Linked DNA regions of Allorhodopirellula heiligendammensis. Each later gene encodes a partner of the first gene's protein in a complex. Links are inferred from orthologs where the notes say so. Each region holds a gene or a part of one and is shown on either strand. Other genes may lie near its edges. The genes, in order: Poly21_RS17520 and uvrB.

The links.
Region 2: the proteins of Poly21_RS17520 (region 1) and uvrB are in contact, whole or in part, in a crystal structure (PDB 7EGT), measured with the Thermus thermophilus proteins. The link is inferred for Allorhodopirellula heiligendammensis from one-to-one orthologs. Residues at the interface, in WP_096412145.1 of Thermus thermophilus: His654, Arg656, Phe657, Gln666, Asp668, Glu669, Lys680, Arg681, Leu682, Ser683, Lys685, Tyr686, Ala687; in WP_096411307.1 of Thermus thermophilus: Glu23, Leu25, Arg26, Asp27, Gly28, Glu29, Arg30, Phe31, Arg55, Glu326, Asp327, Phe328, Glu379, Ser382, Gln383, His398, Gly400, Arg401.

The regions. Positions count from the first base shown.
Region 1 is NZ_SJPU01000002.1:1,932,650-1,942,987, reverse strand. What follows is about bases 3,261-6,254. They hold Poly21_RS17520 (ATP-dependent helicase), read right to left. Parts: upstream 5,935-6,254; coding sequence 3,586-5,934; downstream 3,261-3,585. Other genes in these bases: Poly21_RS17515 (3-keto-disaccharide hydrolase), read right to left, coding at 5,987-6,254; Poly21_RS17525 (NADP-dependent isocitrate dehydrogenase), read right to left, coding at 3,261-3,439. In the rest of the region: Poly21_RS17530 (DNA polymerase Y family protein), read left to right, coding at 1-1,034; more of Poly21_RS17525, read right to left, coding at 1,217-3,260; more of Poly21_RS17515, read right to left, coding at 6,255-6,733; Poly21_RS17510 (hypothetical protein), read right to left, coding at 6,973-9,261; Poly21_RS17505 (hypothetical protein), read left to right, coding at 9,775-10,338. UniProt on the Escherichia coli protein: A helicase with DNA-dependent ATPase activity. Unwinds DNA duplexes with 3'-5' polarity. Translocates on single-stranded DNA with 3'-5' polarity. Initiates unwinding more efficiently from a nicked substrate than double-stranded DNA.
Region 2 is NZ_SJPU01000003.1:772,693-783,004, reverse strand. What follows is about bases 2,535-5,502. They hold uvrB (excinuclease ABC subunit UvrB), read left to right. Parts: upstream 2,535-2,939; coding sequence 2,940-5,066; downstream 5,067-5,502. Other genes in these bases: Poly21_RS22775 (hypothetical protein), read left to right, coding at 5,406-5,502; Poly21_RS22785 (transposase), read left to right, coding at 2,535-2,686. Outside these bases: Poly21_RS22800 (hypothetical protein), read right to left, coding at 1-120; Poly21_RS22790 (SDR family NAD(P)-dependent oxidoreductase), read left to right, coding at 621-1,484; more of Poly21_RS22785, read left to right, coding at 1,610-2,534; more of Poly21_RS22775, read left to right, coding at 5,503-6,653; Poly21_RS22770 (DEAD/DEAH box helicase), read right to left, coding at 6,797-10,312. UniProt on the Escherichia coli protein: The UvrABC repair system catalyzes the recognition and processing of DNA lesions. A damage recognition complex composed of 2 UvrA and 2 UvrB subunits scans DNA for abnormalities.

The DNA.
Region 1 (10,338 bases):
CCACCCGTCTCGGTCCCGCGCTGTGTGGCCGGATTGCCGAGGCTCTCGGTGAGGTTGATGAACCCCTGATCGCGATTGCTCCGCAGTGCGAACACTCTGCTACGCTCGAACTTGAATACCCCACCGATGCGACCGACTTGATCGCCGATCGAATCTCACGTTTGATCGGGCAAGCCACCACGTCACTCCATCCGTTGCACCGGGGTGTTTTACGAATGAGGTGCCAACTCGAATTGACGCAGCATCCTACCTTGGTATTCGAGACCGGATTGTTTGCGCCCACGCTCGACCAATCGCACCTGACCACGTTGATGTTAGGCGCTTTGCAGGGCCATCGATTGGAGTCCCTGGTGATTCGAATCACGGTAGGCGTGACTCAGCACGCCGCTTTATCGAGTCGTCAGCCATCGATCTTTGGTCCTGATTTCGCCGCATCCTCGCATGACGACTGGACCGGACAAACCGAAGCAGCTCGATTAATCGACGCTCTTTCAGGCAGGCTCGGCGAAGATGCCGTCCGCGGTGTTCGCGCCAGCAACGATGCCTTGCCAGAAAACGCCATCATCGAGTTCCCCATGACAGCACACCGCATCAATAGAGCTGTCAAGCGAAGCGGACGTGGCCCAACCGCTCGTCAGCGATCCGCAGCCGCCGCGGAACAAATCGACGCTCCACCCCCATCCGTCCAACGCGGTTTCGGCCAGGGGCCGAAGACAACCGATCTGGGTCGACGTCCGATTGAACTGCTGCCCGATCCCCAACCCATCACACCGATCGGCGATGGTGATTCTGGGCCCGGCAGTGGATTCCCCGATCGCTTTCGCATCCGAGGTCGAGTCGAGCCCGTGCGCCAGCACTGGGGCCCCGAACGGATTGAAACCCGCTGGTGGAGCGGACCACTGATCCGCCGAGATTACTTCCGCATCGAACTCGAAAACGGTTCCCGATTGTGGATCTATTACCACCTCGGCGATGGCACGCCAGCCGAAGCGGACATGGAGAAACGCTGGTTCCTGCACGGTCGATTTGCCTAACAGGGTTATCCGGGAACACTTCTCTATCAGCCAGCTCGGCACCTCCGGCCTATTGATCTCCTCGCGTTTGCGAATCGAATTCCCGAATACGAACTCGATTCGCTGGCGAGGAGCGCCATCCGTTTTCCACACAGGCATGTCGAGTTGGTAAATCACCAGCCTCGTCAACGACCGTCGGGCTACTACGAAGCAAGCCCATCAATGATGCTGTTGAGCGTGGCACTCGGCCGCATCGCTTGCGTTGCCGCCGCGGAATCGGGGAAATAATAACCACCGACGTCGATCGCAACGCCCTGCGCTTCGTTCAATTCGCTGACAATCTTCGATTCGTTTTCCGCCATCTGGCGAGCAATCGGAGTAAAACGCTCTTTCAGTACGGCGTTCTCGTCTTGGGCGGCGAGCGCTTCGGCCCAGTACAAAGCGAGGTAGAAATGGCTGCCGCGGTTGTCGAGTTCATGCACCTTCCGAGACGGCGATTTGTCCTCTTCCAAAAAGCGATCGGTCGCCGTATCGAGCGTCTGTGCCAACACGGCGAACTCACAGTCGCCGCTTTTCTGAGCGAGATCTTCGAGCGACACCGCGATGGCCAGAAACTCGCCGAGCGAGTCCCAACGCAAGTGATTCTCGGCTTCGAACTGTTGCACGTGCTTGGGCGCCGAGCCGCCGGCACCGGTTTCGAACATCCCGCCGCCAGCGAGCAGCGGAACGATCGAGAGCATCTTCGCGCTGGTGCCGAGCTCTAGAATTGGGAATAGATCGGTGAGGTAATCCCGAAGCACATTGCCGGTCACCGAGATCGAATCGAGTCCTTGGCGGCAGCGGGCACAAGCGTGTAGGGTTGCCTCCACCGGTGCCAAAATCTGAATATCGAGCCCCTTGGTATCATGCTGTTTCAGGTACGTCTCGACCTTGGTGATCAAATTGCGATCGTGGGCGCGATGAGCATCGAGCCAAAACACGGTGGCGGCACCGGTGGCGCGGGCCCGCGCGACGGCCAATCGCACCCAATCGACGATCGCGACGTCCTTGGTTTGACACGCTCGCCAAAGGTCACCCTGAGCGACCCGATGACTCAGCAAGGTCTTGCCGGACGCATTGACGACGCGGACTTCGCCGGGTTCGGCGATCTCAAATGTCTTGTCGTGGGATCCGTATTCTTCAGCCTTCTTCGCCATCAAACCGACATTCGCCACGCTGCCCATTGTCGACACATCGAACGTGCCATTGGTTTTGCAGTCGTCGATCACGGCCTGATAGACGCTCGCGTAACTGCGGTCGGGAATCATGGCGACGGTGTCCTGGAGCTCGCCGTTCTGATCCCACATCTTGCCGCCGGCGCGGATCGCAGCTGGCATCGACGCGTCAATGATCACGTCGCTCGGGACGTGCAGATTGGTGATACCACGATCTGAGTTCACCATCGCGAGACTGGGCAATTCGGACTCAATCCGCGCCATCATCGCTTCGATTGGGGCGCGGTCATCCGCGGGCAGGGCCCCGATGACACCGAGCACCTGACCAAGCCCTTGGTTCGGATCGGCGCCCGCACGCCGCAGCAGGTCCCCATATTTTTCGAACAATTCCCCGTACAGCACACTGACGGCGTGACCGAAGAGGATCGGATCGGAGACTTTCATCATGGTCGCTTTGAGGTGCAGCGACAGCAGCACGCCTTCGGACTTCGCGGCTGCAGCGGATTCGGCAATATAGGCACGCAACTGTTTACGACTGAGCACGGCAGCATCGAAGACCTCGTCCTTCTCAACAGCGATCTCCTCTTTCAGAACGGTCACGTCACCGGATTCGCCCACGTGCTCAATTCGCAACGTGTCGGCCGACGGCAACACGACGGACTTTTCGCTGCCATAGAAATCGCCCTCGCGCATGTGCGCCACGCGGGTCTTGGATTGCGCTGACCAATCGCCCATCGAGTGCGGGTTCTTTTGAGCGTATTTCTTGACTGGAGCGGCCACACGGCGATCCGAATTGCCTTCCCGCAAGACCGGATTGACGGCGCTGCCGAGGACCTTCGCGTAAGCGGCCCGAATCGCCTTTTCCTCGTCCGTCTGCGGGTCCGAAGGGAAGTCGGGAATGTCGTATCCCTTGGCTTGCAATTCCTTAATCGTTGCGGTGAGCTGCGGGATCGACGCGCTGATGTTGGGCAGCTTGATGATGTTCGCAGTGGGCTCTTTGACGAGCTTGCCAAGCTGAGCGAGCGCGTCAGGGACGCGTTGTTCTTCGGTCAATCGCTCTGGGAAACTTGCCAACACCCGGGCCGCCAATGAAATGTCAGAGGCCTCGAATTCCAGCCCCGATGCCGCAGTGAAGGCACGCAAAATCGGCAGCAGCGAATGCGTTGCCAGGGCCGGGGCTTCATCGGTAATCGTGTATACAATTTTTGCCATGGAGTTTTCCGATGGGAAGGGTGATGCTGCGATAGACACATAGGTGCGCGTCAAAGTGTGGTCAACGCCAGTAGATTACGCGATATTCTGTCGATGCACTACCGGTTTGCGAACTCAACGTCGTGTTGTTTGACTGAGCCAAGAGGCTAGTCGCCGCCGGTATCGAGCAACTCCAGCTTTGCGAAAGCGAGCCGAAATGTTTGCTCGCTCTGATCCTCGGAAAATCGGATCTTCGCAGTTCGCTTGGGTCCCCGGCCAGTAACCTCAGTGATCGTGCCATCGCCGTATTCGGGATGACGCACAACGCTGCCCTCGCGGTAAGCTCCCAACGGCACGCGGTCGGACGACAACAGGTCACTCGCCGTTTGCAGTGCCGTGGTGATGGTAGGCTTAGTGCGTTTGGGCTTCGGTTTACTAACGAATGGATCACGATAAATTTCAGGGATCACCGAAGTGTCGTCGCCCTTGTATTCCTGCTCAGCTTGCTCCGGCGGTGAGGGCTCTTGAACGAGATCCCAAGAATCCGGGTAGGACTCGTCCGCTCCATCGTCAAAGAAGTCTCGATCGGTTTGCGATTCGATCACATTCATGTCTGCACGTGGCAGCTCACTTAAGAACATGCTCGGAATGACCACGCGGATGTCACCTCGCATGCTGCGTCGCTTGGCATAGCTGAGTTGCAGCCACTGTTGTGCCCGGGTGATCCCCACAAACAGTAGCCGGCGTTCTTCTTCGAGTTGTTGGTCGTCCTGCTTGCTGCGGTAATGCGGCAACAGATCATCTTCGACTGCGATCACGAACACGCGCGGGAATTCAAGTCCCTTGGCTGCATGCAGCGTCATCAGGGTGACCCGGTTGCCGGAATCTTCGAACTTGTCCGTGTCGGATACCAACGCGACCTGTTCCAAGAACGCTTCGAGGGATCCGTCGTCGGGATGCATGCGATCAAACTCGACCGCGGCCGAGACCAGTTCGTCGACGTTCGCGATTGGATTTGAGTCTTCTTTCTCGACACCGGTACGCTCGAGAAACTCGATATACTTCGTTTCTTCCACGAGAAACCGCAATAAATCCTCGAGCGAGGCAGTCGCTTTCTTACGCAAACGATCATAAAGGGTGACGAACGACTTCAGCATCGTTTGCGCGCGTTTGGACATGGTGTCGATCTCCGACGCCCGGCGAGCCGCCTCGAGCATCGGGATCCGCTCGGCGTCGGCAAATGCCTGCAGCCGTCCAACCGTCGTTGCCCCGATGCTCCGCGTTGGCGTATTGATCACCCGCTGCAACGCCACGTCGTGGCTGGGATTGTTGATCAAATGCAGATATGCCAGCAGGTCCTTGACCTCCTTGCGCTGGTAGAACTCGACACCGTTGATGATCTGATAGGGCAACCCGCGGTTTCGCAGCGCGTGTTCGAGCGAACGAGTCAGTGCGTTCATGCGGCAGAAGATGGCAAAGTCACGTGGCTCGGCTTGGCCCGCGATCATCTGAGCAGCGATCTCATCGGCAATCGCATCGGCCTCCTGATAGCCATCCTCATACTGCCGCAGGATCACGTTGTCGCCGTCCGCGTTCTCCGTGTAGAGTTCTTTGGCTTTGCGGCGTCGGTTATGCCGGATCAACTGGTCGGCAACTGCAAGAATATTCGGCGTGCTGCGATAATTCTGTTCCAGGCGAACCGTTTTGACGCTCGGATAGTCCTTCTCGAAGTCCAGAATGTTGTTCAGGTCGGCCCCCCGCCAGCCGTAGATCGATTGGTCCGGATCCCCCGTCACCGCTAGGTTGGGATGATCGACAGACATCGCTCGCACGATCGCGTACTGAGCCAAGTTCGTGTCCTGGTACTCATCGACCATGATGTACTTCAGCTTCGCGTCAAGTTCGCTGCGAACCTCGGGGTTCTCGCGCAGCAAGCATGCGAAGTGATAGAGCAAGTCATCGAAATCGACCGCGTTGGCGAGCAAAAGTTGCTGCTGGTAAACCGGATAGACTCGCGCCGCCACACTGTCGCTCGCCCGCCCAGATTGTTGCTGCATGATCTCGGGGGTGATCAATCGATTTTTGGCATTGGATATTGCCGAGGCGATTTGTTCCGGCGTGGCGTGGCTGGTCGAGACCCCAGCAGCCTGGATCGCTCGTTTCATGGCCGATTTTGAATCGGACATGTCGTAAATCGAGTAATTTTCGGCAAGACCCACGTAGGACGCGTAGCGACGCAACTGTTGGGCGCAGAACCGGTGGAACGTACCCATCCACACCGGTTGGCCGGGGGCGAGCAGATCCAACCGCGTCCGCATTTCCTCAGCGGCTTTGTTGGTAAACGTGAGCGCCGCGATCTGCCAGGGCCGCACACCCTGGCTGAGCATGTGGGCAACCCGGTGCGTGACCACCCGGGTTTTCCCGCTGCCCGGGCCAGCGATAATGAGCAGCGGTCCGTCGATATGAGTGACCGCCTCGGCCTGCGCCGCGGTCAGATTTTTTGTGATGGCATCCATCCCACCCAGGATACCCGACCCGACGCGTGATCGGCAACTTGGCAAGTCCGAATCAGTCTGCCAACTCTTTCACACGGACGTTCTTCCACAGCACTTTTCCGGCAGTTCCCTTGTGGATTTGCAGCCCGAAGAAGCCCTTGGCATACGTGCCGTCGTCGTTCCAATTCGCGACGGGAACGCCATTGACCCATGTCTTCACGTTATTTCCCTTGGCCTGGATCGTCAGTCGATTCCAACCCGCACGATCCAGGGCTGCTCGCGCCTCTTTGTGATCGGTCAGCCACAGGGGGTAAAAGTATCCTCCACAACTCTGCCCGTAGATCCCACCATTCCAGTATCGATCTCCGGAGATGCCTTCCATCTCGGCTTGCGGGCCGAATACGATTTCCTTGTTTTTCTTGTCGCCAGTTTTGACTTGGGCGTGGAACATGACGCCAGAATTCCCGTCGACCTCCCACTTCATGTCGCAAGAGAAAATGAAATCGGTGTAGTCCGACTTTTCTGTCGACAGGTAGGTGCTATCGGAACCTGGAACACATTCACCGATCACGAGATCACCCTGGGCGGTAAAGGTGCAGGTGCCACCGCGCGGCGTCCAACCCGTCAAGTCTTTGCCATTAAATAACGGAGTGAAACCTTCGCTCACATCCGGCTCAGGGTCCGTGTTGAGCATCATCTCATCGGGCTGCGGCGCGTTCTCTTGGCCTTTGTATTTTGCGTACCAAGCGGCCTGGGCGGGATCGATTTCCGCTGCACTGACGCGGTGGTCGTCGGCGAGATTGAGCACGGCGGCGCTCATAAGGACCAGAGGGCTGAAGGAGAAAAGCAACGTTCGCAACATGGAAGGTTTCCGATGAGTGGGAAGGGACGGGGGGGGGAGATTGAGAGCGACTGGTCTGACCGGCGCCGCCCACAGCGACGACGCTTCGGCGTACGATTTCAACGCGTCCGGCGGGACAGGCTCATCATAACTGGATTCAAATTCGCGTGGGCGATCAATGCGGGAATCATCCAATGCAGGGAGTCATCGGGCTGACCTCACTTAGCTGGTGACAGCCGAAGAGATGGCACCTGGATCACCGATTGCGTCACAACCGAGTTGTCTTGCACATAGGTCGCCTGGGTGTAGGACGGAATCTGTCGCATCACTTCGATCACATTTCCGAGCAGATCGATCGTCTCATCAATATTGGGGGCCTTGCTGGCCTCCGCATCCTCTGGGGGTTGGTTTTGATAGCGATCGGACTGTTTAATCAGCGGCACAGCATAATCCAGCCACGCCTGCAGCGCGTCGGCGAATTGCAGGACATCGACGTGGCTGGCCGCAATCAGCGGACGCCCGACATCGCCCAGCGGCGGTGGCAGTTGGGGTGCATGCGGCTCAGCTAAGTCGACACCCTGGGAGGGAAACAGGGTGTAGATGGCCCACTGATCGGTAATGGCCAATCCCGGTGCGAAACTGGGGTCGATGCCCAGGACAGCAACACCGGGCAATCGCAGAAAAACGCCGTCAGGTATCGATGTCTCCGACGCTGGGGGTAACCCCTGCCCGGGAGGCAAACCCATCAAAGGGCCAAAGGGGGCAAGCAGCGGATTGATCGTTTCATAGAAACGCTGCCACGCACGCCGATGCTGCTCGGCATTGGCGAGATCATAGACGAGTGCCACGGCGGGCATCGGCAAGGCTTGCTCAGCGGCCGGCATGGCGGGATGCCACTGGTGGCTGCGGTGCTGAAAATCGAGCACGAATGCGGACTCGTTTCCAAGGGAGGGCAGTAGATCATCTTTGGTCGCCCGGAAAAGCTCGGCGAGCCCCGTCGTCATGGCTTGGGCAGGGCCCGACGCTGAGGCGCCCGATGACTCCACGTACAGATCCATGACTTGCTCGGCCCGCTGCTCAATGCGATTGAGCCACTTATCCAGCGTACCGTCATCCTCCCAGTCCGCGACAGCGTTGAACAGAGCAGGATGTTCGCCGACGTGTTGCAATGAAACCAGCGGTTGAGCCGACACGCTCATTGGATTGGTATGCCGATGGTAGTTATATCCGGCGATACCCCCATTGAAGAAGAATGAGAACGCGAGTTGGTCGCCAGCGGGATTGTAGAGCCGGTTTAAATCGGCGAGCAACATCTCAGCGTCTTGCTCGACATCATCCATCAACGGTTGGTAGGACGTGGGCTCCAGCTCGGTACCGACAAATGCCAACTTGGCGAGCCCCGGAAGCAAACGGATATACACCGACAGCCGAGTGACCCACGACGTCTGCTGCTTCAGCAAACTATTTTGATAGGCAATTGCTGAAAAGGTCTTACTGCGATTCTCCAGCAACGGTTTGAAGACGCCGCGTCGGTACAGCGGCTGGTCGGCCTTGGTGGGGGCGACGTCATCGGGATCATGCCCGATCGATGCAAATAGATATCCGTCGGTAAAGCCAACGCTAACGACGAGCGATTTACCCGCGACTAGGTCACGAAAAACGGTGTACTGCCGCTGTATTTCAGCAGCTTCGTCAGGATCACTGGCGGCTTGGTGGCGTTGGATGGCGGCGTCCCAAGGATACTCGTCGCCGCGCAGATGCAGCACCCACCGTTGATCATTCTCTCCCAGGTCTTGAAGTTGCAGCGAGTCGCTGATGTATCTGTTTTCAGCTTCGGAAAGATCCAGCAACTCGTTGCGGAACTTCGTCGCAAACATGCTCAACATCTCACGCACGCGAGCTTGATCCTGAGCCCCTGACAATTTTGCACCCGCGACGATTCTTGGAACGTTCAGGTCACGTATAAACCTTTCGCTCCAGACGGGCGCCGGCGCGTCATTTTCCGTGGCAACTCCCTCCCCGTCTGGCGATGGATCAAGCCGCAGTTTCGAGAGCTGGGTGACCACCTCCGCGTTGTAGGCCGCCAACTGCTCAGCAAAGTCTTGGTCGGCAAAGATAAACAGTTCTCGCGAAGCGAGATTCGCCAGCGTGGGTAAATAAGATTGCCCCTCCTTTCCAACCCAAAACTCATAGGCCGAGAGTAGCCACGATGGCACCTCGTTCTCTTGCAAATCCTGCTCGATATCAGCGGCAATTTGCGTACGAGCCTCGGCGACCGCCCGCTGAACGACAGGCATCGCCATTAACCGCTCGATGGCGGCATTATCGGCCACCGCATCCCATTTCAAGCGATTGTTCGTTAAGGCGTAAAAGAAGGAAGCGCTATCGGGTGCGAACTGCAATGATGGCGGCAAACCCGCCTGAATTTCCCCTGCGGTCGGCTGAGCAACGGCGGTGGCTGCTGCCAGCAGGGTGACGAAACATGAGTGAACGAGTTTGAAAAACATCCGCAAAATCCGGCAAGGGGGGGCGGTGCGATTGCGCCGAGCGCGAGCCCAGCGACGTTCCGGCTCTGGCGTTGATGCTGGCCAACTCTGGCGTTGGTGTTGGTAGGCTCGTGGCTCGGGCATCTTGCTCGCTGCCTGCCACATCGCTCTCCAATGCAACCAAGACGTCATTCCAAAAGAGTCTGAAAGTCCTGAAATCGGCAAGAGTGAGGGAACCCCTAACGCCTGCACGCGAGAGAGAAACTAGGTCAACGGCATCAATTCTAGCAAACCCAACGGCAGCGTAGCGGCTTTGGCACAACGTTCGCGCATGGCTATCCGTCGGTAGACGGGTCGCTCCACCAGGCCCGCCCGAGGATTCCTAGAAATCCGCTATCCCCAAGCAAGGGAATTTTGCTTGCCTCAGAGCCTGCGATCCGATATATCTAGCTTATGGAGACATTGTGTGCTTCCACACTTTTTCTAGCCGCTCGTGAAGATCAGCCTGTGCGTTCATTTGGCCCTCGACTTGTCATGACGCTGGTTTGCATCGCCGCCTCAGCAACGGTGATTCTCACATCGCTGCCGGTCTATGCCGCCGATGATTTTTCGTGGTCACCGCCGCTGGGGGCGGTCGCCGAGACGACCGCCGATGATGCGTTGATCGTTGTCTTGATCACCAACGATGTGGCTGGCGACGCACCATGGAAGGGACTCAGTGCGAAACGTGAACTGTGCTGGTGTGAGCGTTCGTTCCGGCGCTCGGTCGCGAGGATTCCGGCAGGTTACTTCAATCCCGCTGCACCCATTCAGTTCCAACATTGGGCAATTGGATTACCGCCGATCGTTACCGGTGGAGGCGGGCAGGATATCGAGCGTGCAATCAGTATCGTCACCGATGGGCAATACCGCGTCTTGGCGTTGTCCGTTGGCGTTCCTGATGGTGATGACCTAACGCGTCTGATTGAGGACGCCGAGGATACGCGACTGCTGATGCGGAGGTACAGCACCGAGCGTAATGAGATGACCCAACAACTCGCCGATCGCACGCGCGGGCGATTAACGCGGATGTGGCAGATTGAGCTCGATGAACGACTC
Region 2 (10,312 bases), on another replicon or contig:
GCTTGCCCCGGACGTGCCCGGCGACTTGGGGGACTTCCCGCTTTCGCCAACATTTTCCCCCTCGACTTCGAGGACTTCGGCGGTATCGGAGTTCGGATTAGAGGGTGCGGCCGTGCCCATATTGGAATTGCTTTAAAAAAAGAGTGGTGGGGCCGATTGACGTGAACCCACATGATAGCGTAGTTTTCTACTTAGTTGAACAAAAAAGCCACCCGGTGACAGATACGAAATTGTTTGTATCTTATGCGGGCGACAAATTGTTCTGGTTAGATAGCTCAGTTGGTAGAGCACGGCCCTGAAAAGGCCGGTGTCCGCGGTTCGAGCCCGCGTCTAACCACTCCCTCTTTTTTCGGCCGCGCCCGTAGATTGTCATCACTGACGTCACAATCCGGAGCGAAATGCCGTCGTGGGGCGTTGATTTACCCGCCCCATCTGCCATCGAGCCATATCCAGCTCCCGCCCGAGCATCGTGCATCGGCAACCGGCTTGCTCTCCCCCCTGGATGAGCCCTCTTTTTTCAGCCGCTGACAATGGAACCTTCTCGACGCGGATCTAAATCCCGCTACGCTAGTCGGAATCGGTCGTTTTCTTACCTCCATTTCGATTCTGGCGTTTTCCCCATGGCTGCTGCACAAGCTGAATCTCATTCCGTTTCCAAACCGCTCCAAGGCCAGCGCGCGGTCGTTTCAGGCAGTTCTCGCGGAATCGGCCGAGGTATCGCTGTGGCCTTGGCCCAGGCCGGGGCAGAGATCACGATTAACTATCACTCCCATGCGGGCGAAGCCGACGAAGTCGCCGCAGAGTGCCGCTCCCACGGTGCCGTCGCCCACACCCTGGCCGCCAATATGGGCGACCGCGAATCGGTCGAACAACTCATCGACCAAGCAACCGAAAAAATGGGTGGACTGGATATCGTCGTCAGCAATGCGGCCTACAGCGACCGGCACTTGATGCTGGAGTCGGACCTCAGCGAATTTCAAAAAACGATCGACGTCAGCATGTGGGGTGCGTTTCATTTCGTCCGCGCAGGCGCCCAAAAAATGGTTGACGCCGGGGCCGGGGGCAATATTGTCGTCATAAGCAGCCCCCACGCCAAAATCGCGATGCCCGGAGCGATGGCCTACAACATGGCCAAGGCCGCTAATGACCAAATGGCTCGCACCGCCGCAGTAGAACTTGCCCAGCATCGTATTCGCGTTAATCTGATTCACCCCGGCTGGATCGACACTCCCGGCGAACGCAAATTCTTTACCGAAGAGACGCTGCAGGATCGCGCCGCCAAACTGCCTTGGGGACGTCTGGGACGAATCGATGAGATCGGCCGCGGCGTTGTCTTCCTATGCCACCCCGGCAGTCAGTACGTCACCGGCAGCACGCTTACCATTGACGGCGGCATCCAACTGCCGTGGCAAGAGATGTACCGTGTCGACGAAGCCCGCCAGGAAGACGCCCGCCTGGCTGCGGCACAAGCAGCCAACTCCTAAGAATGAGAAATTAGGGGAAATAGGGACAGGCAGAGTTCAATTTGACTAATCCTCGGCAACGCGTACGATAGAAACGGTCGTGAGGGTTTTGCGGCCTTGCAGTTTCTCCCTGTGGAGTCGATGCGATGCCTCGTCAAGCTCGTGGTGAAGTTTTAGACCCGTCCGAAGTGCAGGTGGTGCATTGCATTCAGAGATGCGTGCGACGTGCGTTTCTTTGCGGTGACGATCCGCTGACGGGGACTTCGTACGAACATCGGCGTGGCTGGATTCGTGATCGCCTGGAGTTCCTGGCTTCGGTCTTTGCGATCGATTGCTTGACTTTTTCGGTGATGCACAACCACATTCATCTGGTCCTACGCAGTCGGGCGGATGTGGCGGCAGCTTGGTCGGACGAAGAAGTGGCCCGGCGTTGGCTGCGATTATTCCCCCGGCGGCGAAACGAGGACGGTTCGCCTGCGGAGCCCACGAAGCCGGAGTTGGACATGATCCTCAACCAACCCGAAGTGTTGTCGGAACGTCGCACTCGACTGTCCGATATCAGCTGGTGGATGCGGTGCACCGCTGAGAACATTGCGCGGAGGAGCAATGCTGAAGACGAGGTTCGCGGGCACTTTTGGGAAGGTAGATACCGAGCGCAAATTTTGCTCGATGAATCCAGTTTGCTGGTGTGTGCGGCGTATGTGGACCTGAACCCGATTCGCGCGGCTTTGGCGGAGACTCCGGAGACCAGCGACTACACCGGAGCGAAGGATCGGATCGACGATTTGAGCGAGCGGCACGAGCGGAGTCGGCCTAGCACCCACGATTGGGAGCGGAGTCGTGCTCGGCGTCGCAGTGGGTGGATGAGTCCAATCGAGATTGATGAACGATCTGACGCGACGGGACCGGTAGTCGAAGCGTCAGGCCGTCGAGCGAGCAGCAAAGGGTTCCTGCCGGTATCGATGGTGAGATACTTGGAGTTGCTTGATTGGACGGGGCGCCAATTGCGTGCTGATAAGATCGGCAGCATTCCAGCCCATCTGAACCCGATCCTGCAGCGAATTGGCTTGGACACGCATGGCTGGTGCGATGTGGTGCGCAAATTCGGTCGGATCTTCAAACGTGCGGCAGGCACACCGGAGAGCCTTGCAGGCGAAGCATGCCGTCGCGGGCAGGGTTGGCTGTGCGCCCGCGGGAATCCGCTGGGCCTCTCATCGGTCTGACGCCGGCTCAGAACGCTGCTGCGAAGACTGTTCCAGGTTGGCCGCTGCGCGGTAGGGGAGGGCTGTAAGGTTTGTCTCGAGTAGCGTGCTCAAAATGGCCGATCTCGGCATTTGGGTTGTCCGACGCAAAGGCTCCATGCAAGAAACTCGCGCCCGTGCCCTGCTGAGAACTGTCCAGAAAATAGGGTGGCCCTTTTTGGAGGTGGATCATCTGGCCTGTGCCAGACAATCCGAATCGGTAAACTCGGTGGCTATGAGCACACCTACCCTTCCTGCCGCCCAGTTTGACCTTTATCAGCCATTCGCACCCTCGGGCGACCAACCTGCCGCGATCGAGAAATTGACAGCAGGTTTTTTGGCTGGCAAACCTGCTCAAACCCTCCTTGGGGCGACGGGTACCGGCAAGACGTACACCATGGCTAACGTCATCGCGAATCTCGGCCGCCCCGCCCTGATTCTCAGCCACAATAAGACGCTCGCGGCTCAGCTCTACGGCGAATTCAAAGAGTTTTTCCCGAACAATGCCGTTCACTACTTCGTTAGCTATTACGACTACTATCAGCCTGAGGCCTACATCCCCCAACGGGATGTGTACATTGAGAAAGACTCTTCGATCAACGAAGAGATTGACCGCTTGCGACTGGCCACGACCAGTTCGCTGGTCAGCCGCCGCGACGTTGTCATCGTCGCGTCGGTCAGTAGTATCTACGGGCTCGGCTCGCCCAAAGATTACAAGGAACTCGTAATTGACATCCATCGTGGCGAACAGACGCGGCGCGATCATCTGCTGCTCAAACTCGTCGACGTGCAATACGATCGCAACGACTTTTCATTCGAACGTGGCAAGTTTCGCGTCCGGGGCGATTCCATTGAGATCTGGCCGACATACGAAGAGTTCGCCTTTCGCATCGAAATGTGGGGTGACGAGATCGAACGGATTTCTTTGATCAAACCGCTCTCGGGCGAAACGATCCGAACGGTCGACGATCTCTACATCTATCCTGCTAAACACTTCGTGATGCCCGAGGATCGCATCCAGGCCGCCTTGAAGTCGTTGCGGGAAGAACTCGCCGAGCAACTCGAAGTCTTCCAAAGCCGCGGCAAACTACTCGAAGCCCAGCGGTTGTCCGCGCGCACAAAGTTTGACTTGGAGATGCTCGCCGAAGTTGGTCACTGCCCCGGCATTGAGAATTATTCCCGTCCGCTCTCAGGTAAGGCACCCGGCGCGACCCCGGACACGCTCTACGAATTCTTCCCAAAAGATATGGTCACGTTCGTCGATGAGTCTCACGTCACTGTGCCGCAAGTCCGTGCGATGTACGCCGGCGATCGTAGTCGCAAAACGACGCTGGTCGAACATGGTTTCCGACTGCCGAGTGCCTTGGACAATCGCCCCCTGAAGTTTGACGAATGGGTAGAACGCACCGGACAAATCTGCTTCGTCAGTGCCACGCCTAGTAACTATGAACTCGAACGAACCGGTGGCGAAGTCATTGAACAGATCATTCGGCCTACGGGCTTGCTTGACCCGATCGTGGAAGTCGTCTCGGCACGCGGCCAGGTCAACCATTTGCTCGAAGAGGTGCGGCTGCGTGCGGCGCGGAATGAACGCGTGCTCGTGACGGCGCTCACAAAACGGTTGGCTGAAGACCTCTCCAATTACTTCCAAGAGCAAGCAGTACGGTGTCGGTGGCTGCATAGCGAGCTGAATGCATTTGAACGCGTCGATCTGTTGCAAGAGCTTCGTACCGGACAATACGATTGCCTCGTCGGTGTGAACCTGTTGCGGGAGGGACTTGATCTTCCCGAGGTCTCCTTAGTTGCGATTCTCGACGCCGACAAAGAAGGGTTCCTACGAAGCGAAACCAGTCTGATTCAAACGATTGGTCGCGCCGCCCGAAATGCCAACTCGCGGGTATTCTTGTACGCCGACAAGATGACCGACTCGATGCAGATGGCGATCGACGAAACGGAACGGCGTCGAGCAATCCAGCAGGCGTACAATGAAAAACATGGCATTGTACCCAAGACAATCTTTAAATCCGTTCGGGCAGGCATCGAATCGGATGCGGCGAAACATCGCGCCGCTGAGCGGGAGGCGACAGCGGAGAGTGAGATCACCTACATCACGCTGGAGTACGTCGAAGCACTCGAACGCGAAATGATGTCGGCAGCTGAGGACCTTGAGTTTGAACGGGCCGCGCGGCTTCGTGACCGAGTCGGTCAACTTCGCGATCACATTGGCAAACCTCTCTCGGAAATCGAATTACCGGAAAAGAATGACAGTTCAGGAGGCCGTGGTAAGGGCCGCCGGGCGGGCAAAAAACAAAAAGGCATCAATCCCTCGCGAGCGAAAATCCCACGCCCCAAACGGGGTTAGTCGCACCAGCGAGACAACTCCTTATTGCAGCCACATGTGGCGAGACAACGCCAAGAATGGAATGCAGCAAAGATGACAAGCACCTCTCACAGAGAATTCCTGGTCACCGGTGCTAAAAAATTCTATTGTCTCGGAGGGAGCGATCGTCACTACGCCATCCCTCACATCGACGCCTCACTGCAAAATCATATCCGCACCCAGTACCATGACCCACTGCGGTATCAATCTGTTATAAACAATTGAAGTTTAAGACGATCGAATGAAGATGGCGCAGCAAATTGCGATCGATTTTTTCGCTCGGTGTGATGGAAATCCACGGTTTTGACACGAACGTGAGCAATGAGTACCGAGCAACCTCAAACCATCCGCGTCCAGTGCCCGCAGTGCGCGAAACCGCTCACCCTGAATGAATCATTGTTGGGGAAGCAGATCAAGTGCCCGTTATGTGGTCGAGTTTTCGCCACCCGTGCCAAGGCGTCCTCTCAACAGTCCACGAACCCGGCACCTTCAGCGTCTGCCTCCGGCGCTGCGGCGGGGAGACAACCGAGTACTCGACCAGCGAAAGACAGAACAGAGCCGACATCGAGAACAGCGCAGCCACATCCGTTTGACTTTCCAGCGGTGGGCGCGGGAGCAGGACATGCAACGTTCTCAACTGCCCGACCGAACTCTCGCCCTCAAGCTCGCCCCAAAGGCACCATCCCGATCGGATCTCTCCTGAAGAAACATTGGCTAGCGATCACAGTTTCTCTGCTCGCTGTGGCGACCTTGGCGGCGAGCGTGATCGCGCCGTGGCCGCTTTTCATTGTGGGGATAGCGGAGATCGTTTTGGGGGCAATCGTCGTTGGCTTGCTTTTCATTCCTCGCATGTACGTGATGCGACGAGCGTTTGGTGCGTTGGGGAAAGCGGGCGAGTTGTTCCTGCAATCCGCAGCCACCATCGGCTCTGGCGGCGTCGCGATTATCGTGATCTTGGCGATCGTCAAGGCTATGCGGCGGACCAATGGTGGTGCCTCTCTCGACTTCAGCGGGATCACGGGTGGTGGAATAGCAGTGTTCCTCTTGTTTCCGCTATCGATTGCAGCAGTGATTGCGTTGTGGTACCTCATTGGGCTAGCGCGAACGCTTGCCAGCGGCTATGTACTCCAGTGCAGCCTGATGTTTTTAATACTGCTGATTTCAGTCGTGCAGAATCCCGGTGTGAATCCGGGCGGAGCGATGCCGCCCACCGACCCAGTTTTTCGCACGCCGCCCAGACGACAAGGGCGACCGACTCCTCCACCAGAGGTGTCCTCCAGGACGCCTGTGATCGAGACTCCCAACCCCCTCGGGTATCCGAGTTCCGATGTGGTTCATTTTATCGTCGACACGAGCAAAATCAGCGATATCGAGAAGATTCTGCCCCGGCTGACTGCAGGCGCTCCCCCGAAATTTTGGAAATCGACCCAGGAGGGATCGCAACTGGATGTTTGGCTCTACCAGTCGGCGCCGGTGGACCAGATCGCTCGAAGAGTGAGCGGTGACCGCAGTCTGGTAGTGGACTCAGTCGATCCTGCCAAGCGAACGATTCGAGTGCGAGGAGAATAAGCCCGGCCCGGGCCGAAGCGATTGATTCACATCGACGGTCGCCCCGCCAAGGCCACACCGCCGGCCACTGTCGCGGCATGAACGACGATGCTTGTGCCGCTCATGCCCAGGTTCCGACACAATCATGGGAGGCTAAAGGCCGGCTACCCTTTCCGCAGCATGGCGATCAACTCGTCGTTGTTGAGTTTCGCGGCCGCGGCGGTGCCTTCCATCACGCCGGCGACCAGATCTCGTTTCGTCTCATGGAGGGCGAAGATTTCTTCTTCGATCGTGCCCCGAGCGATAATCCGGTACACCATCACTGGCTTGTCCTGACCGATCCGATGAGCGCGGTCGGTGGCTTGGTCTTCGACCGCCGGGTTCCACCACGGGTCCATGTGGATGACGTAGTCCGCCGCCGTCAAGTTCAAGCCAGTGCCGCCTGCTTTGAGTGAAATCAAAAACACATCAGCGGAACCGTTCTGAAACGCATCGACGCGTTCCTGGCGTGCCTGGGCAGGTGTCGACCCATCGAGATACTCATACGTGAATCCAGATTCCTCGAGTTCGCTGCGGATCAATGCCAAGTGCTGTGTGAATTGACTGAAGATCAACGCACGATGCCCCTCCTCCTTGAGATTGCTGAGCGTTTCACGCAACTGAATGAGTTTGGCTGCTTCCCCAGTGTAGGACTCATTAACGAGTTTGGGGTGGCAGCTGATCTGTCGTAAACGCGTCAGCAACGCCAAAATGCGAAACCGTTGATCTTGTGTGGTCACCGTCGCCTGCAACTGATCAACCTCGCCGATGGCCTCCAGACGCACGCGTTCGTACTCAGCTCGTTCCTCTTTGGATAGATCCACGTAGAGATTCATTTCCGTCCGCGGCGGTAGATCCTTGAGCACCTCTGACTTTTTACGCCGCAGCACGAACGGTTTGAGACGTTCGGCTAAGCCCCGACGCGCCGCTTCATCGTTATTTTTCTCAATCGGCAAGGCAAACCGCTTACGGAACTGTTCCCATCCGCCAAACACTCCTGGTGAAACGACATGGAACAGGCTCCACAATTCACCAAGATGATTCTCTACCGGTGTACCCGTCAGCGCCACGGTCCACGCAGCGGGGATATCGGCAATCGCCTTGGAAGTCTTGCTGCGGCTATTTTTGATCGCCTGGGCTTCGTCGAGCACCATCGTGCCCCACTCGACATCTGCGAGCGATTTGTGATCCCGCAGTGCGAGCCCATAGCTGCACACCACGACGTCGCCCGGACCGACCTGCGTGAGGAACTCCGCCCGGTCGGTTTCACGATACAGATGCACGGCGAGGCCAGGTGCAAATCGCTCGGTCTCGCGGACCCAGTTGAACGCGACGCTCGTCGGCGCGATCACGAGGGCAGGCCCCTCGTCTTTGCGATCGAGCAAGACGGCAAGTGTTTGCAGAGTCTTGCCCAGCCCCATGTCGTCAGCGAGCACGCCACCCACTCCCCACTCGGCGAGCCGTCGCAACCAGCGATACCCTTCGACTTGGTAGTCACGCAGGTTAGCGTCGAGCCCGGCGGGTAATTGGGGGTCGAGTGATTCGGCGCGGGCAAGTCGATCGAGACAGTTCTGCCAGGCTTTGACGGCCTTGAATTCAATTTCGCCGTCATCGAGGAAATCACGGATCGCGGGAGCTGCAGTGGCATCGAGCTTCATCGTCTTGCGATCAGCATGGGTCGCGTCACGCAGTTGGCGCAGACGCCGCCGCAGCTTCTCGCCGATGCGTGCCCACTGTCCATCTTTGAGGCGGACGAAATCACCATGGATCGCGTTTGCATCCTCCGCAGACAGATTCTCCAACAGCTCGCCGAGATCGAGCTTGCGGTCGCCCACGTCACATTGCCCCGAGATGCCAAACCAATCCCGCTTACGATTGATTTCGACTCGCACGTTCTGGCTCGAAATGCTGCCGAGCACCGAGATCGGTTTCTCGCTGTTGCGATCCCAGAGGACTTCCGGCTTGGGAATTTCTGAAAAATCGCTGTTGGTCGAAACCGATTGCTCGCCTTCGCTCGACCACGAATGCAATCGTTCAATCAAATTCAGAGCGTCGCCGAAGTCGGTAATATGAGCCGCGAAGCGTTCATGGGCGAGGGATTCTTCGGGTTCGAAGAAACGGAAGCCCAGCGTTTCAGCCAAGTAGGTTGACTGGCGAATCTCATGGGCGGTATCGCGGCGAATTTGCACCGGTTTCCCCTCGCGATGACCGATCGAGATCGCTGGAGGACTGCCAGGATGGCGAATCTTGCCTTCGGCATCGCGAATTCGCAGCGCCACATCGAGGGCCCCATCGGCATTGCTTCGCAACAGGACAACGGGCTGTGCGGGCGTGTCTACGATCGGCCCCAACATCGCTTCGGGTAAACCAATGGTGAACCGTGATTGCAAATGCTTCAGTCGTTTAACGAGCTCCTCGCCATGTTCGGCGTCCACGCCTGGGAACTGCAGTAACATCAACAGCAATGGGATCTCAGCTGGCTGAACCTCGATCAAGGAAATGATCTGCCGGTCGATATCAAACCGCATCACGGTACCGTCACGCGTCGTGGCGAGATGCACCCCCTGCTTCACCGGCACCCCCCGTCGCTGATCGCAGAAATTGGAAATTGAGAGGTCGCGGTGAGCCTGCTGCTGTTCGACATCGTCGGACGCCATCAGTGCAATGAGCATGTAATGATTATCGACGAGCGTCAATTCGAACTCAAAATCATCCCGCCGGACCGTGACGGGGTCCTTATCAAAAAAAACGTTCGGCGCGTCAACCAACGTCCGCAACGCCGAAATCTGATCGATCTCCCATTCGTCGCGGTAGCTGTAATAACTCTCGCGCATTTGGACGTGATCAAACACCCGGCGGTCCTGAGCACTACGCTGCAAATTCGGTTCGTACAACGCCGTCTCGATTTTGATGCGACGGCCTTTGGTGTAACCACTGCCACGCTTCTTGGGCTGCTGACTGATAGGGTAGACCTCGATATCGGTCGGCGCCACCTCGACTCGCCACGCCAAGCGGTTCTCTACCGTCGTTGTCCGGCAAGCGAGCGTGTCGGCTTGAACCACAGATTGCTCGTCGAGATCACCGACCTGCTGCAGCGCAGAATCGAATTGGTGAAACAGTCTCGCTGTCAAATCGGGCTTCAATTGATCGTAGTTGGGCTTGCCACGAGAGAATCGTTCCGCATTAACGCGTCTGGCGAGTTGGGACGAACTATCGAAAAGTTCATCAGCCAGATACTCGACAAATCCAACGGAGTGCGCGCACGGGGCCTCGCCCCGCGAAGCAGAACATCCGCATTCGGCAGGCGAATCGTCAAACGTAATCCTGGCGAAGAGAGGAAAGACTTCGCGCGGAGTCCGGCAGATCCCGTGGATCTCACCGTGCGGATAGATCTCAGCAACGTCGTAGGTGAAGCCTTTTGCTTGTTTCTGAAGCTTCTTGGGGACTGAGTCATGAAGGATCTCGAACCGCTCACCCCACTGTTCTGCCAGCGACATATCGGTTTCCTCGTCGACGTCAAACAGCGAATTTTGACTCATCGACGCCAACTCGCTCGGCGAGACTCGCACGCCCAACTCTTCGAGCATCGCTCTCATCCGCGTGGGATTCCCGCCCATTAGCGAAGCGAGCTCGGATAATTG